2 regions of the Paenibacillus sp. LRG-1 genome follow, and region 2 is predicted to be linked to the other one. Evidence: riboswitches for the same ligand, from Rfam matches in the RefSeq annotation. Region 2 holds a riboswitch; the other holds the start of a gene.
What was found. A riboswitch is a leader RNA that binds a small molecule or an ion and turns the genes downstream of it on or off. The one in region 2 is predicted to bind thiamine pyrophosphate.
Positions count from the first base shown of each region.

Region 1: it holds a riboswitch for thiamine pyrophosphate, as region 2 does, so the genes downstream of both, ACUUJN_RS14430 (thiamine phosphate synthase) here and ACUUJN_RS04675 (ECF transporter S component) in region 2, are expected to answer to the same signal.

Region 1 is NZ_CM170126.1:3,305,584-3,309,403, forward strand. Features, by position in the region: gene ACUUJN_RS14415 (thiazole synthase) at 1-119, opposite strand, end outside; gene thiS (sulfur carrier protein ThiS) at 122-325, opposite strand; gene thiO (glycine oxidase ThiO) at 322-1,470, opposite strand; gene ACUUJN_RS14430 (thiamine phosphate synthase) at 1,535-2,128, opposite strand; TPP riboswitch at 2,393-2,501, opposite strand; gene ACUUJN_RS14435 (ABC-F family ATP-binding cassette domain-containing protein) at 2,595-3,820, opposite strand, start outside.
Region 2 is NZ_CM170126.1:1,036,122-1,039,941, forward strand. Features, by position in the region: gene ACUUJN_RS04665 (polynucleotide kinase-phosphatase) at 1-432, shown strand, start outside; gene ACUUJN_RS04670 (TatD family hydrolase) at 453-1,250, shown strand; TPP riboswitch at 1,295-1,404, shown strand; gene ACUUJN_RS04675 (ECF transporter S component) at 1,654-2,250, shown strand; gene ACUUJN_RS04680 (ABC transporter ATP-binding protein) at 2,250-3,713, shown strand; gene ACUUJN_RS04685 (energy-coupling factor transporter transmembrane component T family protein) at 3,688-3,820, shown strand, end outside.

The sequences.
Region 1 (3,820 bases), 2.3 Mb from region 2:
AACGTCAATATTTCCGTCTCAGCAGCCTCTACGGCTTGGGATTGGATATCTAGATCAGAGAATTTTCCTGTTCCCAACAACAACCTTGAGGTAAAAGATGCTTTTCCAATGGTTAACATGATCAACCGCCTCCCACAAAATGTACAATCTCTAGGCAATCTCCATCCTTCAGTACTGCTTCATCATGATCTTCACGGGTCAATATACGCCGATTCAGCTCTACCACTACAGTTTTCACCTTTACATCAAGCTCATGTAGCAATTGATCCACATGAGTGATTCGATTAGAAAAGGTCAGGCTCTGGCCGTTAATCGTCAGCTTCATAAGCTTTCCTCCTTGAGGAGCTCAGAAGAAAATCTACTTATCCCAAGTTCAGCTGCACCAGCCCCATTAAGCATAGCTGCCAGCGCACGCCCGGTAGCATCACTCAGCAGGACACCGTTGCGATAATGCCCGACGGCAGCATATACGCCCTCGACCCCAGGGACAGTGCCTATAAAAGGATGACCTGATGCGGCCTGCGGACGTAAGCCCGCCCAAGTGCGTATAAAAGAAGCTTCACGGACGCGCGGCAGCCAAGCAGAGGCACGTGCCAGCAACCCCTCCAAGCCTCCTACGGTCACCTCTTCGTCATATTGATGCGGAAGGCTCGTTGCCCCAATCCAAAGCTCGTTATTCTGTTTAGGCACGAGGTAAATATCATCAGCATAAATGGTGTATTCTAACGGGTGATCCTTCAAGGAGACCGCTACCGCTTCGCCCTTGACCGGATAAAGTGGATATTCAAATCCAACCTGCGCTAGCAATTTCATGCTATCCAAGCCTCCGGCAATAATGACCTGATCGCAGGAAAAAAAGCCACTATCTGTTCGAACACCGCAAACTCGACCATTCTGTATGACCAGTTGCTCTGCCTGTGTACCAGACCATACCGTTGCCCCCAGCACCGCAGCAGCACCTGCATAAGCACGGCAAAGCTGGACAGGAGCCACTTGTGTCTCTTTTGAACGATATATTGCCCCGATCGCTTGTTCATCCAAACCTGGAATTCGTCGGGCCAATTCCTTCGCATCCCACCAGATAGGACAATCATCCTCTCGCGTTTTAGCAGCTTTCCAGCGTTTTTGGCCTTCAGTTTCCGTACGGAAAGGAGTCACAAATCCTTCTGTACGGAATTCCACCGAAATACCTGACAAACGCTCCAGATCACAGACAAGCTCAGGGAATGCGTCTCGACTTATGCGAGCAAACCGTGCCAGCTCAGAGTCGGTGAACTCTTCACTTTCCGCTGCCAGCATTCCAACCGCTGCTCCTGAGGCTCCCTCACCCGGGATCAATCGTTCCAGCATGATCGTACTTCTTCCCTCCTTGGCCACATGGTAAGCAATGGAACTGCCGATGACACCTCCACCTATGACCAAGCATTCAGCGTGTCCTATCGCTCTTGCCTCTGTGTGTATCTTTGGCATTTGTTCCGTGTCTCCTCTCCATAAACCATTCTGCTTTCAGCTTGCCTCTACTCTCGTTTTCTCGCTACAGGTTGTGAACTACAAGATCTGCCATTCGCCTATATTCCAGCGCAGCTGCAACGGGCGACTCAGCCTCCCATATACCAGACATCACCGCAATTCCGCTTGCTCCGGCCCTATAAAGCTCCGGGATATGGTGCGGTTGTATGCCGCCCAGCGCGATCACCGGAATGTTCGACAGCCTGCAAATATGTTCAAGCTGAGCTAAACCCCGTGGTACAATACCGGGCTTACAATGGGTCTCATATATGTGACCATAAAGTACATAGTCCGCTCCTACCCGCTCGGCAGTCTGCGCCTCCTTCAAGGAATGCACAGATACTCCACAGCGTGTACCCTTTGGAAGTAGGCTTTTCACATCCGCTACAGGTAATCCATTAGCTGGTAGCTGGACGGCTCCAACCAAAGTAAGTAAAGCTACATCCACACGATCATTTACTACAATTTGTTGCAAAGGAACTCCCTGCTCCACCATGCTGCGAGTCAAAGATAGCAATGCAGAGGCACCATTCTGTTTTAAACGTGCGTGTACATAATGAACATACGGACAAATCACAGCAGCCACTTGGGCTGCTTGTGCAAAAGTGCCCTTTTCCATCGAAATTGCGTGTAATTCGATTTTGTCTTCACCTCACATTGGACTAATGGATCTAAGCTTAGTCAGCCACGTCTACCAGCAGTAATGAAAGGGGATTGTATGTGAATCGTCTACGGAAGCTCGAACAACTTAAAGTGAACGAAACGCAAAAAAACCACTTCCCCAAGGAAGTGGTTTAACGAACGTCCAATAATCGAACGGACAATGATATCCGTATACGTGTATCGTCCCACGCACAAACAAAAATAAGATGGTGTTGCCTTGTTTGTACGGCGCTCACTTCCCTACGCTGGCATAACCCAGATCAGGTGCAAAGGGTCCGAAATCCATTTATTCCGTCTCAGCCGCATGGGCGGCTCCCCTAGTGTGACTATTTTATTGTATAAGCTAAAGATAGCTTAGCATATTTTCCTAATTCTGCAAACCCCACTTCGTGTGAAATATGCAGAATTGGATTTAGTTGATGTTAGTTAACTTTACTTGACCACTCTTCCACATTCCACGTTTTGGTTACCCAATCCTCGTAAAAGTCCGGTTCGTGAGATACAAGCAATACGGTCCCTTTGTATTCCTTCAAGGCACGTTTCAGCTCATCCTTAGCTTTAACATCCAAGTGGTTGGTAGGCTCATCGAACAGTACCCAGTTGCTTTCACGCATTAACAGTTTGCAAAGACGGACTTTAGCCTGTTCTCCACCACTGAGCGCAGATAGCGGACGCGTGATATGCTCATTCTTTAAACCGCAACGCGCCAAATGCGCTCGTACCTCATGCTGGTTCAAATGTGGGAATTCATTCCACACATCGTCAATCGGTGTAATTTTCTCCGCCTTTACTTCCTGCTCAAAATAAGCGGGCTGCAAAAAATCACCTTGATAGGTTTTTCCACTGATTGGCGGTATTTTTCCCAATATGGTTTTGAGCAATGTCGATTTACCGACACCGTTGTAGCCAACAATAGCAATCTTTTCGCCACGTTCAATCGTCATGGACATTTTAGGCAAAAGGGCATGCGTATAACCAATCTCAAAATCAATACCCTCAAATACCGTCTTTCCGCTTGCACGTGCTTCTTTGAATTGAAAGGTTGGCTTCGCAGCTTCTTCAGGCTTATCTATACGTTCGATCCGATCAAGTTGCTTTTCACGGCTCTTTGCTCGGCCTGATGTAGAGGCACGCGCTTTATTACGCTGAATAAAATCTTCCTGTTTCTTAATAAAGTCCTGTTGCTTCTCATAAGCATCAATATGCTGAGCTTTGTTCAGATCCGCCATTTCAAGAAACTTTTCATAGTTAGCTGAATAACGGGTCATCTTGGCAAATTCAAGATGGTAAATAACATTAACGACCTGGTTCATAAACTCAGTATCATGTGAAATAAGAATAAAAGCATAGGGATAATCCTTCAAATAGCGCGTAAGCCATTCAATATGCTCTACATCCAAATAGTTGGTAGGCTCATCCAGCAGCAGGACATTTGGCTTTTCCAACAGCAACTTAGCAAGAAGCACCTTTGTCCGTTGCCCACCGCTAAGTGCAGATACATCCCGGTCCAGTCCTATGGCCGACAGACCTAGTCCATTCGCCATTTCTTCAACCTTCACATCAATGAGGTAAAAATCCCCCATATCCAGTTGCTCCTGAATTTCACCCATCTGTTCCAGCAGCACTTCCAACTCTTCAGGAGAAGCAT
Region 2 (3,820 bases):
CAAAACCGGGAGCTGGCTGGGCTGTCTTCCCTGTTTATGGAGACAGAGTATCGCGTTATCACGGACGAAGCAAGCGAGGAAGAGGTCATTCGCTGGTGGAACGAGATGACAGAGGATGGTCATGAGGGGATTGTGATCAAGCCGGAACGCTTTTTGATGAAAAATCGGGACAAGATGATTCAGCCTGCAATCAAGGTGAGAGGCCGGAAGTATTTGCACATCATTTACGGTATGGATTATCTTGCCCCTGAGAATTTAAAGCGTCTGAAGCAGCGTCGAACGAACAAAAAGGAGCGTCATGCCCTGATGGAAGGAGCGCTTGGTATGGAAGGCGTGGAACGTTTTGTCCGCAAGGATACGGTAGATCGTATTCATGAATGCGTCCTTGCCGCGCTATCTCTGGAATCGGAGCCGATTGATCCGAGATTGTAGTTTGCGAAGGAGGGATTGAGATGGAAAGGGGTACACCGTTAATTGATATTGGCGTGAACTTGATGCACCGTTCGTTTCATGCGGATCGGGAACAGGTGGTAGAGAGAGCCGCAGCTGTAGGGATTTCACCCCTGATTATTACCGGGACCAGTGTCCGTAGCAGTCGAGAGGCTTCTCAGTATGCAGCACGTTATCCGGGCAAGCTGTATGCGACAGCTGGCGTGCATCCCCATGATGCCAAAGACTGCAGCGCAGATACGATCCAGCAGCTCCGCCAGCTGGCGAGTCAGCCGCAGGTCGTATCCATAGGGGAATGCGGATTGGACTATAACCGTGATTTTTCGCCGCGTGATGTGCAGCGCCGATGGTTTGAGGAGCAAATCCAACTGGCGGGTGAGCTTAATATGCCGTTATTTCTTCATGAACGAGATGCACATGAGGATTTTGTTGCTATGCTGCGGGAGTATCAAGGGCTTGTCGATAAAGCAGTGGTGCATTGTTTTACAGGCACGGAACAAGAATTGCATACGTATGTAGAGATGGGACTGTATATCGGGATCACCGGCTGGATTTGCGACGAACGGCGTGGCAAACATCTGCGTGAACTGGTCAGAGATATTCCCTTGGACCGTCTGATGATTGAAACGGATGCACCATTTTTGACCCCGCGTAATTTGCCCGTGAAGCCTAAAGAAGGGCGTAATGAGCCCATGTATCTCGCTCACATTGCTGCTACGGTTGCCGAATGTACAGGCCGAAGCATGATGGAGATCGAAATCGCCACGACGGAGACAGCCAAACGTTTCTTCGGATTATAGGATTGTCAAAGCCATAGATGTGGTATATATTATAGTGAATTAAAAAAGCATTGTCGGGAGCTTGAGAAAGTCAGGCTGAGAGGGTGGCCCTTGCCACTGACCGTGAAATCTGATCTGGGTAATGCCAGCGTAGAGAAACCAAGAACACTATACAGGAATGCCGCTTGTTTCGCGGTTGTCGATAGATACAATGTATGTCCTAGCATTTTACCTTGACCCTGACTTTGGCTTGGTATCAGTGTAGTAGCTTAGACTACTGGTTATATAAGGCATATCGACGAATGATGTTTTGTATGGTGCTTCACCTTTTACTGCGCATAAAGCTTGCCTGGAGATTCAGCTCCAGACAAGCTTTTTTTTATGGCCAAGAGGCCAATTATAAGGATAAGGGGAGCACGCAATAATGAATACTGCTGTAAGAGCGTCCAAAGGGTTGAAGCTGACTGATATTTTGGTCACGATTGTGATCGCTGTTGTGTTCGGGTTAGTCTACAAAATATGGGGACCTGCCTATGATTTGATGAAACCATTCGGTTTACACGCCGAGCAACTGATGTATGGCATGTGGTTTATGGCAGGCACGTTTGCTTATCTCATCATTCGCAAGCCGGGTGTTGCAATTTTGGCAGAGGTGGCAGCGGCAACGGTCAGTGCTTTTTTGGGAAGCGAATGGGGGATGTCCACTTTGTACTATGGCCTGCTGCAAGGCTTGGGAGCGGAGCTATTTTTTGCGGCTTTTCTGTATCGGAACGCAAACCTGTGGGTTGCTTCGCTAGCTGCGGCCGGGGCGGCTGTCGCTTCTCTGATTTTAGACTTCAGCTACGGGTATATTGATCAGCTTTCGACCTGGAACTATGTTTTGTATATCGGTTTTCGCATGATTGGCAGCATTGTGATTGCCGGGGTATTCGCGTTCTATCTGGCTAGGGCATTGGAGGTAACCGGAGTCACGCGAAGTTTGAGACCCGCAACGGAACAAGATTATAAGGGGCTGGATTGATGAGCCAGGCAACCGAAGATGTGGTGGCTTCGATCACCCGTCTTCGGTTGAAATTCCCCGGTGAGCAGGAGCTGCTTTTTCACAATATGTCTTTGTCTGTCCGCAAGGGGGAAAAGCTGCTGTTGCTGGGACCGAGTGGATGCGGTAAATCAACGCTGCTCCAAGTGTTAAGCGGTCTGATTCCACGCACGATAGAAGTGCCTATGAAATGCGATGCTGCTGTAATCCCAAGTGTCTCAGGTATTGTATTTCAAGATCCTGATACGCAGTTTTGTATGTCATATGCAGACGAGGAACTGGCTTTTGTGTTGGAAAATAATCAGGTTCCTCGTGAGCAGATGCGATCCCGTATTCGCGAGCTGCTGATACAGGTTGGTCTATCAACGGATGATATACACATGCCCATTGGCAGCATGTCACAGGGAATGAAACAGCGGCTGGCGATTGCGTCTGTGCTGGCTATGGAGCCAGAAGTGCTTTTTCTGGATGAGCCCACGGCTTTGTTGGACGAGGAAGGCACTACACAGGTGTGGGATACCATTCGAAACATTTCGGTAGACCAGACACTGGTGATCGTGGAGCATAAAATTAATGAAATTGTCCATGATGTGGACCGGATTGTGGTGCTTTCTGCTCAAGGGGAGATCGTTGCGGATGGAAGGGCGGAAGAAGTATTTCATGGGCAGCGGCAGGCATTGTCCGAGTATGGCGTGTGGTACCCGGGAGTATGGAGTGAATCGTCTTCGCCGCGTTGGAGTGAATCAGTGACACAGCAGAATGGTACGGGGAATGGTACAGGGATTGATTTGCTGGAGCTGGAACATTTTAGTGGCCTCCGCGGTTTAAGTTCAGTGATTTATGTGGAGCATGCGCAGGTGAAGCCTGGCGACTGGATTGGCGTGGTCGGTGAAAACGGGGCTGGCAAAAGCTCACTGCTGCTCTCCATGATGCGCTTACTTCGCACACAGGGACGTTATAGCGTGCGCGGAATTGAGGCAGGCAGTACGGAACAACTGGCAGAGCGTATCGGGTTCGCGTTTCAAAATCCCGAGCTGCAATTCGTAGCACACACCGTACGAAAGGAACTAGAGTATTCGTTACCCAAGAGCTTGTTCACCGTTGAACAGTGCCGGGAACGGGTCGATCGGATGCTCGTACAGTTCGGACTGGAGCGGCTGGACGAGCGTCATCCGTATCAGCTTTCATTGGGCCAAAAAAGGCGGTTGAGTATTGCTACGGCTATGATCCGTGAGCCGGAAGTGCTGCTGCTGGATGAACCGACTTTTGGGCAGGATGCGCGTAATACCTTTGTCATGCTGGATATGTTGGAGCAGCTGAGAGCGGCAGGCACGGCCATTGTGATGGTCACGCATGACCCGGAAATTGTCCGTCGATATTGTACCAATATATGGCGGATTCAGAAAGGGGAACTCCAGTATGAACCTATCCTTTCCCCATCATAAAACATGGCTGCATCGCGTGAATCCGGGCCTAAAGCTTGTTATGTTTTCCATACTGTTTGTGGTCGTTATAGTCATCCATGATCCGAATGTCATGTTTAATGTTGCGT